One region of the Cupriavidus sp. H39 genome, then DNA from elsewhere that is predicted to be linked to it. Evidence: predicted binding sites of a transcription regulator. Region 1 holds the regulator's gene; the other holds the start of a gene.
What was found. Region 1 encodes LexA, which represses DNA repair genes until DNA is damaged. Its sites were predicted from a motif close to ACTGTATNNNNATACAGT; they were not measured.

Region 1 (8,328 bases):
CGGCCTCGTGCCGAGGCTGCGCTCTAACTTCGAATCGTGAAAATATGCATGGCGGCGCGCGGGCTCCGCGCGCCGCACATGAGATGCCGGATCGCCCGGAAAGCGGCGTCCGGAAAGGGATTCCCCTAATTCGCTGAGGCAGGGCACTTTCTTACACTGTGCCTGCCCTCGAATACAGGGCTTTCTTCAACTGATTATTAGCCCGCTCCGGCGGGCTTTTTTTTCGTTGGCGCGTCGGCGATTTGATGTTCGCCGCATGGCGCTCTTCGTTTACCCGAATGGTGCATTCCCCGCGTGGCAGTTAGAGTGCAACGGCCTTCAGGGCATTTGAGATCGCTAAAGTTAAGAGTCCGCGCTGCGGACTCTTTTTTTGCGCGCTCGGCCGGCACCACCGGGACGAACGGGTTTGACCAACTTGCCGCGCAAGCGTTCCATCGGTCACGCAGAATGGATTTTCGCTGAATCCGCATCGAGGCCGTTATCGCGTATGGCTGATGCCCACGTCCAGTGTGCCGTAAGTCGTGATGCTCGATTCCCTGCCGTCGGCGCCGCCTGCAGCGCATCCGCCGAGCCAGCCCGCCAGCGCCATCACGGCAAGTATCCTCGTCCTCCATCTACACTTGTTCTGCATGGCCTGTTCGCTGTGTTCGATCACGTCGGTTGGTCTCGCTCGCGGGCAGGAGGTTCCATCGCAGGCATGGCGCGCCATGGAGGCATCGACTAGCCAAGGGAAGGGAAAAAGAGGCAGGCGGCCAATGGGGCGGGCCGCCTGACGGGAAGGTCGAGGGGGGTCAATGTCCCTCGGACTCGAGTATCGCTTCGGGCACGTGCCGCATGAACCCTGCCGAGGTAGGGGCTGTGTTCAGCATATGGGTTGGCTGGCGGGGGTTTCCGGGAGTAGTGCAAGACCCGTGATACGATGGCCGGCACGTTCCCCAGGGGAGATCGGACGCGGCATGCGGACTGTGCCGGCGGGGAGGCAGCATGGACAAAGACAACGTGGAAAACGAAGCGCCGTTCGGCGTCGTCTATGAAGACTTCAGGGTGATCTGGGTGGCCGAGCAGCTCCAGGATGGTAAATGGACGGCGCGCTACTGCTGGCACCCCGGTACTTCCGCTGCCGCAGGCAAGGCGCTGCAGGAAGCCGTGCTGAATGGCAAGTCACGCCGGTTGCTGGGGCAATTTGATACCGAAGCAGAAACCATCGCAGCCATCAAGCAGGCGGTCCTGCTCGAGGCCAAATGGAGCCCGCCGCGATCCTGACCCTGTCCGGCAAAAATTTTTGTGCGGGATACTAGCCATCTCGAAAATCTGTTTGTATAATCTTGTTTTTCGTCGATCAGCGCTTCGCTGATGACCTCTACGGTGGCTGTAGCTCAGTTGGTAGAGTCCAGGATTGTGATTCCTGTCGTCGTGGGTTCGAGTCCCATCAGCCACCCCAAGCATTTTCCAGAACGGCGCCTCGCAAGGGCGCCGTTTTGCATTCCCCGGGGGTGGTATGTCTGTTCGAGCGGCACTGATTGGCGTAGCGATGGCAACCATGGTGGCAGGGTGTGCCACGGGTACTTCCGAGAAAGATGTCCGCGCGCGCCCGCCGATGCGCCTGTTCACGCCGGCCAAGATGGCCGATGTCGCGAAGTGCCTGCGCAACAACCTCGGCGATGACGCGACGCTGGTCCAGTTGCCCGCGAAAAATCAAACCGAAATCCGCATCGGCCAGACCGTCGCAAGCGGCCAATACCAATACGCCTACCTGATCTCGCTGACGGCACAGGCCGACGGCACCGCGCTGGAATTGCGCAAGACCGATACCTGGTTTCCCCAGCTGACGCCGGTGGAACTGGAAGCTGAAGCGAAGGCGTGCGCGCGTAGCTGACCGAGGCGGAGCAGTCGCGTCGAAGGCGTCCGCGAATATCAGGCGGCCAGTTTTTCGGAGGTTTCCAGTTCAAGCATGCGGCAGATTGCGGCCATGCTGCCGACCATGGTACGGCGCTGCGTACCCTGATAGACGCGTACGCCCTTGCTCTGGCGAAACGGCACGGGCTTGACCGGACGGCGGGCGGCGACGTGGTGGATTTGCGGCATGGTGGCACCTCTTTTTTGGCAAAGCGGGGTCAACACCCGGCAAGCCGGGCGGCATCTGCAAAGCAATGGGAGCGGGTGGGCCCGCGCGGGCTGACCGCCCGCGATCGTGGCCGCTAGAAACCGGAAGAGCGGATCAGCCCGACGGCGATGCCTTCCAGCGAGAACTCTTCACCGGGCTCGACGATGATGTTGGTGAAGTCGGGGTTCTCGGCAATCAGTTCGATATGGCCACCGCGCCGCTGCAGGCGCTTGACGGTGACGTCGTCGCCCAGTCGCGCGACTACGATCTTGCCGTTGGCGGCTTCGCTGGCGCGGCGCACCGCGAGCAGGTCGCCGTCGAGGATGCCGGCGTCGCGCATGCTCAGCCCGCGCACGCGCAGCAAATAATCCGGGCGCTCATCGAAGACCGAGGCATCGACCTGGTACTGGCGGTCGATATGCTCGGCGGCCAGGATGGGGCTGCCGGCCGCCACGCGCCCTACCAGCGGCAGCGTCAGCTGCATGACGCCGGCCATCGGCAACGAGAACTGGTCCGGCAGTTCCGAATCGCTGCGCGCTACCTTCAGTCGGATGCCGCGCGACGCGCCCGGCGTCAGTTCGATCACGCCTTTGCGCGCCAGTGCGCGCAGATGTTCTTCCGCGGCATTGGGCGAGGAAAAACCGAACTCCGCTGCGATCTCGGCGCGGGTGGGCGGAAAGCCGGTGCGGCGGATCGTGTTGCGGATCAGATCGAAAATCTGCTGCTGCCGGGGTGTCAGGGTCGCCATGGGATCGCCGTTCCGTGCAGGGCCCCTGGGCCGGATGACGGGGAACTCTGGTCCGTTATCCTGCGTCCGGCGGGCCGGGCACTGTATGTTTAAACAGTATGCTGTGATTTTATACAGTATCGGCGTCAGCGCAAGCAGAATTTTGAGGCGTGTCGCATGGACGTCCGCAGTGCGCCTGGTCCCGGCAGCGGCAAGGCGCGTGCGCCCGCTACAATCGCGGTTGCCTTCCACAACGATTCCTTGCGCGATCCCATGACCCAATTGCCCCGCATTGTCGTATTGGCCACTGGCGGCACCATCGCCGGCGCGGCCGGCAGCGCCGCCAGCAGCGCCCGCTACCAGGCGGCGACCGTGCCGGTGGCCTCCTTGCTGGCCGCGGTGCCGCCCTTGCGGTCGGTCGCCCGCATCGAGGCCGAGCAGGTGGCGCAGGTCGACAGCAAGGACATGACCTTCGCGCTCTGGCAAACACTGGCGGCGCGGGTGGGGCACTGGTCGGCGCAGCCGGACGTTGCCGGAATCGTGATCACGCACGGCACCGACACCCTGGAAGAAACCGCGATGGCGCTGCACCTGACGCAATCGTGCCCGGTGCCCGTGGTGCTGACCGCGGCGATGCGTCCGTCGACGTCGCTGTCGGCGGACGGGCCGCTGAACCTGCTGGATGCGGTGCGCGTCGCCGGCCATCCGGATGCGCGCGGCAAGGGCGTGCTGGTGGTGCTGAACCAGCAAATCCACGCGGCGCGCGACGTGGCCAAGGCGCATACGTCGGCGGTGGATGCCTTTGTTTCGCCGTGCGGGCCGCTGGGTTTCGTCCAGGATGAATATGTGCGCTTTGTCCGGTCGCCGCGGGCGGCGTCGATCATCGGGCCGATGCCGGCGGCCTGGCCGGTGGTGGAGATCGTGGCGAGCTATGCCCAGCCTGGGCGGGTGGTGGTGGATGCGCTGGTGCAGGCTGGTGTCGCCGGTCTGGTGGTGGCCGCGGCCGGCAATGGCTCGGTCCATGAGGTGCTGGCAGCCGCGCTCGCCGACGCCGCCGGAGCCGGGATGGCGGTGGTGCGCAGTTCGCGTACCGGTGCGGGCCATGTGGCGATCCCGCCGCAACCGAGTCCTGCCGACGGTGTGTTCGTGTCGGCCGCGGACCTCAACCCCTATAAGGCGCGCGTGTTGCTGGCGTTTGCCCTGGCGGCAGATGCGGGATTGGCGCGCGATCCGGCGAGGCTGCAGGCGGTGTTCGCCAGTGCCTGATTTGCCCGTGTAATCAGTGGCTTGCGCTGATGCCGTGCGGCGGGCTATAATTTAAGGCTATTTAACCTTGCCACACCGGACTCGTGACGCCCGGGTGGCTAATCCCAAAAGGAGCGTCAATGCGTCATTACGAAATCGTCTTCATCGTCCACCCGGACCAGAGCGAACAAGTGCCGGCCATGATCGAGCGCTACAAGCAGCTCGTGACCTCGCAGAACGGCAACGTTCACCGCGTGGAAGACTGGGGCCGTCGCCAGATGGCTTACATGATCCAGAAGCTGGCCAAGGCTCACTACGTTTGCCTCAACATCGAATGCGGCAAGGAAACGCTGGCTGAACTGGAACACGCGTTCAAGTTCAACGACGCCGTCCTGCGCCACCTGATCGTGCAGACCAAGAAGGCCGAGACCGCACCTTCGCCGATGATGAAGGAAGTGCAGCGCGAAGAAGCCCGCAAGGCCGCGCAAACGACCACCGAAGCCCAGGCCGCCTGAGTGCGGACTGCGGTGCGCGCCGTGGCTGACAGCGTCGGCCAGGGCACGGGAAACAGCAAGGATTGCAACCAGCAAGAGGCCCCGCGTTGAACCAGCTTCGGCTTGCCGCCACCCTGGCGGAACGCGATGCCCTGCGCTATACCCCGGCCGGGGTCCCCGTCGTCAACTGCATCCTGCAGTACAGCGGCGAGGCCGTCGAGGCGAACACGCCGCGGCAGGTCGAGTTTGCAATCGCAGCGATGGGGATCGGCCAGGTTGGCCAGCGTCTGGAGCGGCTGCCGCTCGGCACGCTGCTCGACTGCGAAGGATTCCTGACCCGCAAGCACCGCAACAGCAAGGCTCTCGTCTTTCACATCACTGGATGTAAAGCATTCGAAAAGGATTGAATCATGGCATTCGTCAAACGTGACAACAAGAACAAGAAGCGCTTCCAGCAACAGAACCCGCTGTTCAAGCGCAAGCGCTTCTGCCGCTTCACCGTGGCTGGCGTGGAACAGATCGACTACAAGGATCTGGACACCCTGAAGGACTTCATCGGCGACAACGGCAAGATCACGCCGGCCCGCCTGACCGGTACCAAGGCCCACTATCAGCGTCAGCTGGATACGGCCATCAAGCGCGCGCGTTTCCTCGCGCTGATGCCGTACACCGACCTGCACAAGAACTGATCAGGCCCTAGGTCCGTCAAGGAGAGAACACGATGCAAATCATTCTGCTGGAAAAAGTCGTCAACCTGGGCAACCTGGGTGACATCGTCAAGGTGAAGGACGGTTACGCCCGTAACTTCCTGATCCCGGGCAAGAAGGCCCGCCGCGCCACGCAATCCGCGATCGCCGAATTCGAAGTCAAGCGCGCCGAGCTGGAGAAGGCCGCCGCCGAGAAGCTGGCCGCCGCGCAAGCCGAAGGCGAGAAGCTGAACGGCCTGACCGTCCAGATCTCGCAGAAGTCGGGTGTCGACGGCCGCCTGTTCGGTTCGGTGACCAACGCCGACATCGCTGAAGCCCTGGCTGGCCAAGGCTACAAGCTGGAAAAGGCTCAGGTTCGCATGCCGAACGGTCCGCTGAAGATGGTCGGCGACCACCCGGTCAGCGTTGCGCTGCACACGGACGTCGTGGTCGACGTGACCGTGTCGGTGGTGGGCGAGAGCGTCTAAGGACGCGCCGCCTCGGCCAGCGCATCGCGCCGGCCAAAGCCCGCAAGCATGGCAAAGAAGGCAGGAGCCCCGGCTCCTGCCTTTTTTGTTGCCCGCCTGCCTTTGACGGCGCAGTCGCCAAATGTACGTCGAAGTGTGTCCGCCCGCCGTTATAATCCCTCCCCATGAACGCGCCCGTCGCCGACCCCCAACTCGATAACCTCAAGGTCCCGCCGCACTCCATCGAAGCCGAGCAATCGGTGCTGGGTGGCCTGCTGCTGGACAACGCCGCCTGGGACCGCATCGCGGACTTTCTTTCCGAGGCGGATTTCTACCGTTTCGACCACCGGATGATCTTCCAGAGCATCGCCCGGTTGATCTCGGCCACCAAGCCGGCCGACGTGATCACGGTCTACGAGATGCTGCAAGTGGCCGGCAAGGCCGAAGAGGTGGGCGGGCTGGCGTACCTGAATTCGCTGGCGCAGAACACCCCCAGCGCGGCCAATATCCGCCGCTACGCGGAAATCGTGCGCGAGCGCTCGGTGCTGCGCAAGCTGGTGACGGTGGCCGACGATATCGCTTCAGCCGCGTTCGCGCCCAAGGGCCGCGAAGTGCGCGAGTTGCTCGACGAGGCCGAGTCCAAGGTCTTTGCGATCGCCGAAGAGGGCTCGCGCGGGCAGAAGGGCTTCCAGGAAATCCAGCCGCTGCTGACCCAGGTGGTGGAGCGCATCGACGAGCTGTATCACCGCGATTCGACCACCGATGTCACCGGCGTGCCGACCGGCTTCATCGACCTGGACAAGATGACCAGCGGCATGCAGCCGGGCGACCTGGTCATCGTCGCCGGCCGCCCGTCGATGGGCAAGACGGCGTTCTCGCTGAATATCGGCGAGCACGTGGCGGTGGAGCAGGGCTTGCCGGTCGCCGTGTTCTCGATGGAAATGGCGGGCACGCAGCTGGCCATGCGTATGCTGGGCTCGGTCGGCCGCCTCGACCAGCACCGGCTGCGGACCGGGCGCTTGCTCGACGAAGACTGGCCGCGGCTGACGCATGCGATCCAGCGCATGAACGACACCCAGCTGTTCATCGACGAAACCCCGGCGCTGAACCCGATGGAACTGCGCGCCCGCTCGCGCCGCCTGGCACGCCAGTGCGGGCAGCTGGGCCTGATCATCATCGACTACCTGCAGCTGATGTCGGGTTCGGGTGGCGGCGAGAACCGCGCCACGGAAATTTCAGAAATTTCCCGTTCCCTGAAGGGCCTGGCGAAGGAGCTGAATTGCCCGGTGATCGCGCTGTCGCAGCTGAACCGAAGCCTGGAGCAGCGTCCCAACAAGCGCCCGGTGATGTCCGACCTGCGCGAATCCGGCGCTATCGAACAGGATGCCGACGTGATCCTGTTCATCTACCGCGACGAAGTCTATAACGCCGACTCGCAGGACAAGGGCACCGCCGAGATCATCATCGGCAAGCAGCGTAACGGCCCGATCGGCACGGTGCGCCTGACCTTCCTCGGCCAGTTCACGAAGTTCGACAACTTCAGCGGCGGCCCGGCTTTCTTCGACAACGACACCTGACGAAGTCAAGCGGGGCAGCCATCCTCGGTGCCATCCCGTCTCGTTTGCGCCAAATTCGCGGGCAATGTCCCGCTAACCCTGTAAAATATTGCGCTTTGATGACAGCCGCTGCGCGCGGCGGTCATGCAACGCGTCCGCTTAATCCCGCAACACCATCCGCAGCGCCAGCACGCTGCCACAAGGAACATTCCATGTTCGGCCGATTCATGCCCACCGAGGGCAAGTTCTTCGAATATTTCAACCAGCATGCCGACTGCGCGGTGACCGCCGCCCATGAACTGCAGGCGCTGGTCAACGACCTGCCCAACGCCGAGGCCCATGCCCGCCGCGTCCAGGCCACCGAAAAGAAGGCCGACCGCATCACGCACGACACCATCGACCTGCTGCACAAGACTTTCATCACGCCGCTGGACCGTGACGAAATCCACAAGCTCATCACGACCATGGACGACATCCTGGACCTGATGGAAGACGTGGCCGAGACCATCTCGCTCTATGACGTGACCAACCTGACCGACGAGGCGCTGCGCCTGGCCGCGATCTGCGTGCAGTGCTGCGACCAGGTCAAGATCGCGGTGGGCCTGCTCGAGGACATGGGCAATGCCAGCACCATCCTGAAGACTGCGCAGCAGATCGACCAGCTGGAATCCGAGGCTGACCGCGTGATGCGCTCGGCGATGTCCAAGCTGTTCCGCGACGAGACCGACGTCAAGCGCCTGATCAAGCTGAAGGCGATCTACGAACAGCTCGAGACGATCACCGACAAGTGCGAGGACGTCGCCAACATCATCGAAGGCATCGTCCTGGAAAACGCCTGAGGCGGCTATCGGCATGCAGACCATACAAATGAGCCTGTGGGTGATCGCCTTGCTGGTGGCGCTGGCACTGCTGTTCGACTTCATGAACGGCTTCCACGACGCGGCCAACTCGATCGCCACGGTGGTGTCCACGGGCGTGCTCAAGCCCCACCATGCGGTGGCGATGGCGGCGATGTGCAACGTCGTCGCAATCTTTGTCTTCCACCTCAA
Region 2 (8,328 bases), 1.8 Mb from region 1:
CCAGCGGTCGGCCCGGCCGGTCCGCGCTCATGATGGTGACCGGCCGCGTGCGCGCCTCGCCCGACAGCGTGCCCAGGTTGGCCAGCAGGCCGGCCTGCATCGCCGCCAGGGCCTCGCGCCGCAGCGCTTCATCGTCGGCGGGCAGCGTCACCACGCCCACGGCGAAGAGGGTCTCGTCGACGCGTGCGGCTTCCATCGTCATCGGCAGCTTGCGCCCGGCAATGGTCACGTCGCGGGCGGCGCTGGTGGGCTTGCCGGGATAGAGCGCGGCGTAGCCGCCTTCGCCCGACTGGATGGTGCGCCAGTCATAGCGCGGCGAACAGGCGCACAGGGCCAGCGCCAGCAGCGCGGCGCAGCACGTCAGGGACCAGCGGGGCACGGCGACAGGGCTCAGCGGGGGCAGCACGGGGCGCATGGAAAAACGGGGGCGAAGGGCAGGTGCGGGATGGTCGCGCACGGGCGCATCGCCGGCGCGCGGAAACCGGTATTATCCCGGAAGCGGCGCGCCAGTGCTTGCCGCGCCGCTCCGCCGCCCCCAGATCCGCCATGCCCGCTCCTCGCCTTGCCCGACTTGCCGTAGCCAGCACTCGCCTGCCCTGGCTGGCCGCGGGCGTGTTGCTGGCCGCCGTGGCCGGCCTGGCTGCCGCCGCCAGCCCGCCGCACCTGCCGCCGGCCACTGACCTCGCCGCCCACGGCGCCGACGCGGCGCGCCGCGGCGAGCCGCTGGTGGTGCTGGTGTCGCTGCCCGGCTGCGGCTATTGCGACGCGGTGCGGCGCAACTACCTCGGCCCGCAGGCGGCCGCGGGCGAGATCGCAGTGCGCGAACTCGACATGACCGCCGACACCCCGCTGCGCGCTGCCGACGGCAGCCTGACCACCGCGCGCGCCTGGGCGCGGGCGCAGCAGGTCAGGGTGGCGCCCACGGTGCTGTTCCTGGACCGCCAGGGCCGCGCCGCCGCCAGCCCGCTGCGCGGCATGCAGCCCGACTTCTACGGCGCCTACCTGGAACAGGCGCTGACGCAGGCCCGCGCCGCCGTCGCCGCGCAGAAGTGACTGAAGGGCTGCGGCGGATTGCCGCAAGGCGGTTCCGCACAGCGCGCGAACGCCGGCCGCATTAGAATGTCCCACTGCTGACCGAACCTGCCGAGCCGGATTTCATGACCACTACCGCTGCCCCCAAGACCTCCCGCAAGCCATGGCCCATCGTCGCCGCCGTGGTGGTACTGGCGCTGCTGGGATGGTTCGGCTACCGCGCGCTATCGCCGTCCGGTACCGCGCCCGCCGCCACCTTCACGCTGCTGTCGGGCGAAAAGGTCAGCACCGCCGACCTCAAGGGCAAGGTCTACCTGGTCAACTTCTGGGCCACCAGCTGCGCCACCTGCATCAAGGAGATGCCGGACATGGTCAGGACCTACGAGCAGTTCAAGGGCAAAGGCCTCGAATTCGTCGCGGTGGCGATGAACTATGACCCCCCCATGTATGTGATGAACTACGCCAAGACGCGCGGGCTGCCGTTCAAGGTGGCGATGGACACCGACGGCAGCGCGGCCAAGGCCTTCGGCGACGTGGGGCTGACGCCGACCACCTTCGTGGTCGACAAGGACGGCCGCATCCTGAAGCGCTATGTGGGCGAGCCCGAATGGGAAGCGCTGCACAAGCTGCTCGACGGCGCGCTGGCAAAATCCGCGTAACAGCGGCGCTGCCAACGCCTGCGAAAAGGTGCTCATCGAGCACCTTTTTTTGTTTTTGGCAGCGATCGGCCGTGTGGCGGGTTGCGCGGGGAGGCTGTATGGATATACAGTTGGCGCCAGTCTTTTCCAAGCCTCCCTTCTGCCGGCCTCACCCGTGACCCTGGACCTTGCCCCCGCCGCCGAACTCGCCGCACCTGACGCCGAAGCCGTTCCCGCCTACCTGTCCCGGCTCAACCGGGAGCAGCGCGCCGCGGTCGAGCACGGCAGCGAGGCGCCGCTGCTGATCATCGCCGGGGCCGGCTCGGGCAAGACCAATACGCTGGCGCACCGGGTGGCACACCTGGTACTGGGCGGCGCCGATCCGCGCCGCATCCTGCTGTTGACGTTCTCGCGCCGCGCCGCGGCCGAGATGGGCCGGCGCGTCGAGCGCATCGTCGACCACGCGCTGGGCACCAGCACCGGCGCGGGCCGCGCGGCGCTGCAGTGGTCCGGCACTTTCCACGCCATCGGCGCACGGCTGCTGCGCGAATATGCCGAGACGCTGGGCCTGTCGCCCGCCTTCACCATCAGCGACCGCGGCGACTCGGCCGACCTGATGCACGTGGTGCGCCACGACCTGGGCCTGTCCGAGACCGCCAGCCGCTTCCCCAAGAAGGAAACCTGCCTCGCGATCTATTCGCGCGTGGTCAACACCCAGGCGCCGCTGGAAGACGTGCTCAAGCAGCAGTTTCCGCGCTACGCGATGTGGGCCGACGCGCTGCGCACGCTGTTCGCCGGCTATGTCGAGGCCAAGCAGAAACAGCACGTGCTGGACTACGACGACCTGCTGCTGTACTGGGCCCAGGCCATGGCCGAGCCCACCATCGCGCAGGACATGGGCGCGCGCTTCGACCATATCCTGGTCGACGAATACCAGGACACCAATGCGCTGCAGGCGTCGATTTTGCTGGCCATGCGGCCCGACGGACGCGGCCTGACCGTGGTCGGCGACGACGCGCAGTCGATCTACGCCTTCCGCGGCGCCAGCGTGCGCAATATCCTGGATTTTCCCGCGCAGTTCACGCCGGCCGCGCAGCAGGTCACGCTGTCGCAGAACTACCGTTCGACGCAGCCGATCCTGCAGGCCGCCAACGCGGTGATCGGGCTGGCGGCCGAGCGCTATACCAAGGACCTGTGGTCCGAGCGCCAGTCCGCCGAAAAGCCCGGCGTGGTCGTGGTCAACGACGAGGCCGACCAGGCCCGCTACGTGGTCGAGCAGGTGCTGGCGCGGCGCGAGGCCGGCCTCGCGCTGATGGCGCAGGCGGTACTGTTCCGCGCCGCCGACCACAGCGCGCAGGTGGAGATCGAGCTGGCACGGCGCAATATCCCGTTCGTAAAGTTCGGCGGCCTCAAGTTCCTGGAATCCACCCACGTCAAGGACGTGCTGGCGGTGGTGCGCTGGCTGGAAAACCCGCGCGACCGCATGGCGGGCTTCCGCACGTTGCAGCTGCTGCCAGGCATCGGCCCCAAGACCGCGGCGCGCGTGCTCGATGCGCTGGCGATGGCGACCGAGCCGCTGTTCTCGCTGGAAGCCTTCGAGCCGCCGCCGGCCGCGGCGCCCGCGTGGGCTGACCTGCTGGGGCTGGCACGCGCGCTGATGGCGCCGACCTCGCCATGGCCATCGGAATTCGAGCAGGTGCTGGGCTGGTATGCGCCGCACCTGGAACGGCTGCACGACGACGCCGCCGCGCGCCAGGCCGACCTGCAGCAGCTGGAGCGCATCGCCGCCACCTACGGCGCGCGCGAGCGCTTCCTGACCGAGCTGACGCTGGACCCGCCCAGCGCCTCCAGCGATGAGTCCCGCGTGCCCTCGCGCGACGAGGACTACCTGATCCTGTCGACCATCCATTCGGCCAAGGGCCAGGAGTGGAAGGCGGTGTATGTGCTGAATGCCGTCGACGGCTGCATGCCGAGCGACCTGGCCACCGGCACCACGGAAGAGATCGAGGAAGAGCGGCGACTGCTGTACGTGGCGATGACCCGGGCCAAGGACCACCTCGATGTGATCGTGCCGCAGCGGTTCTATGTGCACCAGCAAGTGGGCTTCGGCGACCGGCATGTGTATGCGTCGCGCACGCGCTTCCTGCCAAACCGGGTGATGCCGAATTTCTACAGCCGCTCGTGGCCGCCGCCGCCGATGCCGGGCGAAGCCGCGGTGAAGCCGGCGCTGGCGCCGGTGGACCTGGCGGGCCGGATGCGGAATATGTGGCGGTGATCGAGCGGTCGGCCGACTTTGCCGAGCCCGCCGGTTCGCTCCCCTCTCCCACGCAGTGGGAGAGGGGCCGGGGGTGAGGGCTGGCGTGTGCCAAGCATGAGGCGCTTCACTTCGAGCAAGCGCCCGCCCTCACCCCCGCCCCTCTCCCGCGCGCGGGAGAGGGGAGAAAACAAGCGGGCGGCTTAAGGCCATCGCCGCTCGTCAGCCTTCGCATCAGGCCACCTTCTCCAGCAGCAACCCCTTCAAATACTCCCCTTCCGGAAACGCCGCCAGCATCGGATGATCCGTGCCGGCCGACAGCCTGCGCAGGATGCGGGCATCCGCCCGCGCATCGGTCACCGCCCCGGCCACGATCTTCTGGAACAGCTCCATGCTGATGGCCCCCGAGCACGAATACGTGAACAGCAGCCCGCCCGGGCGCAGCAGTTGCATGCCGACCAGGTTGATTTCCTTGTAGGCGCGTGCGGCGCGGTCGATATGCTGCGCCGATGGCGCGAACTTGGGCGGGTCCAGCACGATCAGGTCGAACTGCCGCCCTTCGGCCCGGAATTCGCGCAGCGTCTTGAATACGTCGGCGTCGAGCCAGGCTGCGCGCCCGGCATCAAACCCGTTCAGCGCCACGTTGCCCGCGGCGATCTTCAGCGCCTCGCCCGACGAATCGATCGACGTCACCGCGGTGGCACCGCCGCGCAACGCCGCGAGCGAAAAGCCGCCGGTATAGCAGAAGCAGTTCAGCACCTCGCGCCCCGCGGCCAGGTCGCCGACCAGCTTGCGGTTGTCGCGCTGGTCGACATAGAAGCCGGTCTTGTGGCCGTTGCGCACGTCGACGTAATAACGCACGCCGTGCTCGGTCACCGACAACGCCGGATCGGGCTCGGCGCCGGCCAGCACGCCGGTCACCAGCTCGAGCCCCTCGCGCTGGCGCACCGCGGCGTCGGAGCGCTCGTAGACGTTGGGGCAGCCGGTCTCCTTGACCAGCGCCTGCACGATCGCGGTCTTCCAGTGCTCGACGCCCGCCGAATTGAACTGGCACACCAGTTGGCCGGAGTCACCGTTGCCGTAGTAATCGACGATGAGCCCCGGCAGCCGGTCGGACTCGCCGAAGATGAGCCGCACCGCGTCGCTGTCCTTGACCCACTGGCGGCGGTAGGCAATGGCCGCCGCCACGCGGCGCTTGAACAGCGCATGGTCGACCGGCTCGTTCTCGTCGAAGGTCCACACGCGCGCGCGGATCTGCGATTCGGGGCTGTAGGCGGCCTTGGCCAGGAAACGCCCGTCGGCGGCGTGCACGATCACGGTGGCGCCCGGCTCGCAGCGGCCTTCGGTGGTGGCGATGCCCGTAGCATAGATCCACGGGTGGCGGCGCAGCAGGGATTTTTCCTTGCCGGGTTTCAGGGTGATGGTGTTCATGTTGGTATGGGGAGGAAGCAATGCCACGCCCGATGCGCTTTACACACGGCGGGAGTGGCTCCCCTCTCCCGCGGGCAGGAGAGGGGTTGGAAGTGAGGGCCGGAGTATCAACGAAGTGACGCGCGTCGGTATTGCCCGCGCCTGCCCTCACCCCCGGCCCCTCTCCCGCAGGCGGAAGAGGGGAGCAAACAGTACGGGAGAGAAAGTCTTACAACAGTCCTTCTTACAGCACCACCTTCACCATCGGATGCGAAGTCAATGCCCGGTACAGGTCATCGAGCTGCTCGCGGCTGGTGACCCACACCGTCACGGTCAGGCCCAGGTAGTTGCCCTTGCTCGACGGGCGCATTTCCATCTTGCCGGCGTGGAAGTCGGGGTCGAACTCCTGCACCAGCGTGACGATGGCTTCGGCGAAGCCGTCCTGCATCGTGCCCATCACCTTGATCGGGAAATGGCTCGGATATTCGATCAGCGACTGCTCCGGCGGGATCTCGCCGGGCTTGTTACCGCTGCCTTGGTTGTCGGTCGTCATCTCGGATTCTCCGGCGCAAGGCCGGCGCGCCGCGTGGCACGCCGGCTCGCGCGCATTCAGGTCACTTGCGCTTGAACCACAGGCGGATGGTGTCCCACAGGCGGCCGAAGAAGCCGGCCTCGGGCACTTCTTCCAGTGCCACCACCGGGAATTCAGCCACCTTGTTGTTGCCATCCATCAGCTTGACCATGCCCACCTGCTGGCCCGCCGAGATCGGCGCGATCAGCAGTTCCTGGCGCTCCAGCACCGGCTTGAGGCGCCCGCCGGTGCCCTTGGGCACGGTGACGAAGGTCTCGTTCTGCACGCCGATCTTGATCGTGCCGTTCTTGCCCTTGTAGATGTCCGGCGTGGCCAGCACCTGGCCCTTGTCGTACAGGCGCAGCGTGTCGAAGAACTGGAAGCCATAGTTGAGGATCTTCAGGCTTTCCTGGGTGCGCACCTGTTCGGTGGTGGTGCCGATCACGATCGAGATCAGGCGGCGCGAGCCGTCCGGCACGTTGGCCAGCGGCCGCTTGGCCGACGAGATCAGGCAATAGCCGGCGGACTTGGTGTGGCCGGTCTTGACGCCGTCGACGGTCGAGTCGATGTACAGCAGGCGGTTGCGGTTGGGCTGCCTGATCTTGTTATAGGTGAACTCCTTCTGCGAGTACATGCTGTAGTACTCGGGGAAGTCCTTGATCAGGCGCGTGGTCAGCGTCGCCAGGTCCACCGCGGTGGTGTAGTGATTCGGGTCGGGGATGCCGTCGGTATTGGTGAAGTGGGTGTTCTTCATGCCCATGCGCTGGGCCTCGCGGTTCATCATCGCGACGAAGCCCTCTTCCGAGCCGCCCACGGCCTCGGCCAGCGCCAGCGCGGCGTCGTTGCCCGACTGCACGATCAGGCCCAGCAGCAGGTCCTGCACGGTGACCGGCTTGTTGGGCTCGATGAACATGCGCGACTCGTCGCTTTTGACCTTGAGCACCAGGTTGGTCGGCACCACGGTCTGGTCCAGCGTCAGGCGCTTTTCCTTGAGTGCCTCGAACGCCAGGTAGGCGGTCATCAGCTTGGTCAGCGAAGCCGGCTCGATGCGCGCATCGGCGTTCTGCGAGGCCAGGGCCTGGCCGCTGGTCACGTCATACAGCATCCACGACTTGGCGGCGACCTGCGGCGTCGGCACGCCCTGCGCCAGCACGGCGGCGGGCGCGACGGCCAGCACGACGGCGGCGGCGATGGCAGCGGGAGCAAAAGCGGACGAAAGGCGTGTCGTGGCTCTATTCAGCATGTTTCTGTTTTCCGACAGTAAGAAGGTGGCGCGGGAAGATCCGGGAGGCGGCGTGCCGGCCTTACCGGTCCCACGCATTGACGACGAGCTGCTTGATCAGGTGCAGCTTGCGGTGAAAGAAATGGTCGGCGCCGGGAATCACGATCACCGGCAGCTCTTGCGGGCGGGCCCAGTCAAACACGCTGGCCAGCGGCACGGTGTCGTCCTGCTCGCCGTGGATCACGATGGTGTCGGCCGGCACCTGGGCCACTTCCCAGCGGCTGGCGGCGGTGCCTACCAGCACCAGGCGCTGCACCGGCGTGCCGGCTTCGGCCAGGCGGCGCGCCACATGGGTGCTAACGAAGCTGCCGAACGAGAACCCGCCCAGCGCCAGCGGCAGCGTTGCGGCCTGCGCCGACCACGCGGTCTGCTGGCGCATCCAGGCCACCACGGCGAGCAGGTCGTCCTGTTCGCCAACGCCGTTGTCATGCTCGCCGGCACTGCCACCGACGCCGCGGAAGTTGGGACGCACCGTGGCGTAGCCCAGCTGCACGAAGCTGCGCGCCAGCGTCTGCGCGACCTTGTTGTCCTTGGTGCCGCCGAACAGCGGATGCGGGTGCGCCACCAGCGCCAGGCCGCGCAGGGGTACGTCGGGCAGGCCTTGCGGCAGGTCTACCGAGAGATCGATCGCACCGGCGGGGCCGGCGATGGACAGTACCTGGGTATGCGCGTTCATGATGGACGGGTCAGGATGGCGGTCAAGCAAGCGCCCGGCGGGAAGCCCGGGCAAAAATGAAAAAACCGTCCGGCTGGCGGGCGGCGGGGCATGGCGGTTGCAACGTGTGGAACAGGGGTAAAGCAACAAGCCGGCATGCGCCGGCTTCGGTTGGTTCAGTGCTCCGCCATCAGCGGTCCACCATCAACCGCTCGACCGGCTTGCCCTTGAGCAGGTGGCTGTCGATGATTTCATCGATGTCGTGCTCGTCGACAAAGGTGTACCAGATGGCCTCGGGGTAGACCACCAGCACCGGGCCGAGTTCACAGCGGTTCAGGCAGCCGGCCTTGTTGATGCGCACGCGGCCTTCGCCGCCGGCGATGCCGAGTTCCTTGCAACGCTTCTTGGCGTATTCCTGCATGGCCTTGGCGTTGTAGTTGGCGCAGCAGTTCTCGCCGGCCTCGCGCTGGTTCAGGCAGAAGAAGA

Region 2: ACOCMH_RS18185 (ATP-dependent helicase) is a predicted target of LexA. The motif match lies at 1,785-1,802, and genes of this name have one in related genera.

The regions. Positions count from the first base shown of each region.
Region 1 covers NZ_CP189848.1:2,349,048-2,357,375, reverse strand. The annotation lists gene ACOCMH_RS26285 (hypothetical protein) at 985-1,263, shown strand; tRNA gene ACOCMH_RS26280 (tRNA-His) at 1,366-1,441, shown strand; gene ACOCMH_RS26275 (hypothetical protein) at 1,532-1,876, shown strand; gene ACOCMH_RS26270 (hypothetical protein) at 1,915-2,085, opposite strand; gene lexA (transcriptional repressor LexA) at 2,199-2,852, opposite strand; gene ACOCMH_RS26260 (asparaginase) at 3,105-4,097, shown strand; gene rpsF (30S ribosomal protein S6) at 4,217-4,591, shown strand; gene priB (primosomal replication protein N) at 4,678-4,977, shown strand; gene rpsR (30S ribosomal protein S18) at 4,981-5,259, shown strand; gene rplI (50S ribosomal protein L9) at 5,292-5,744, shown strand; gene ACOCMH_RS26235 (replicative DNA helicase) at 5,909-7,300, shown strand; gene ACOCMH_RS26230 (DUF47 domain-containing protein) at 7,492-8,118, shown strand; gene ACOCMH_RS26225 (inorganic phosphate transporter) at 8,132-8,328, shown strand, end outside.
Region 2 covers NZ_CP189848.1:590,574-598,901, reverse strand. The annotation lists gene ACOCMH_RS18200 (hypothetical protein) at 1-415, opposite strand, end outside; gene ACOCMH_RS18195 (thioredoxin) at 547-1,053, shown strand; gene ACOCMH_RS18190 (TlpA disulfide reductase family protein) at 1,158-1,691, shown strand; gene ACOCMH_RS18185 (ATP-dependent helicase) at 1,846-3,945, shown strand; gene ACOCMH_RS18180 (class I SAM-dependent rRNA methyltransferase) at 4,159-5,355, opposite strand; gene ACOCMH_RS18175 (HP0495 family protein) at 5,579-5,887, opposite strand; gene ACOCMH_RS18170 (D-alanyl-D-alanine carboxypeptidase family protein) at 5,949-7,148, opposite strand; gene ACOCMH_RS18165 (alpha/beta hydrolase) at 7,210-7,863, opposite strand; gene ACOCMH_RS18160 ((2Fe-2S) ferredoxin domain-containing protein) at 8,033-8,328, opposite strand, start outside.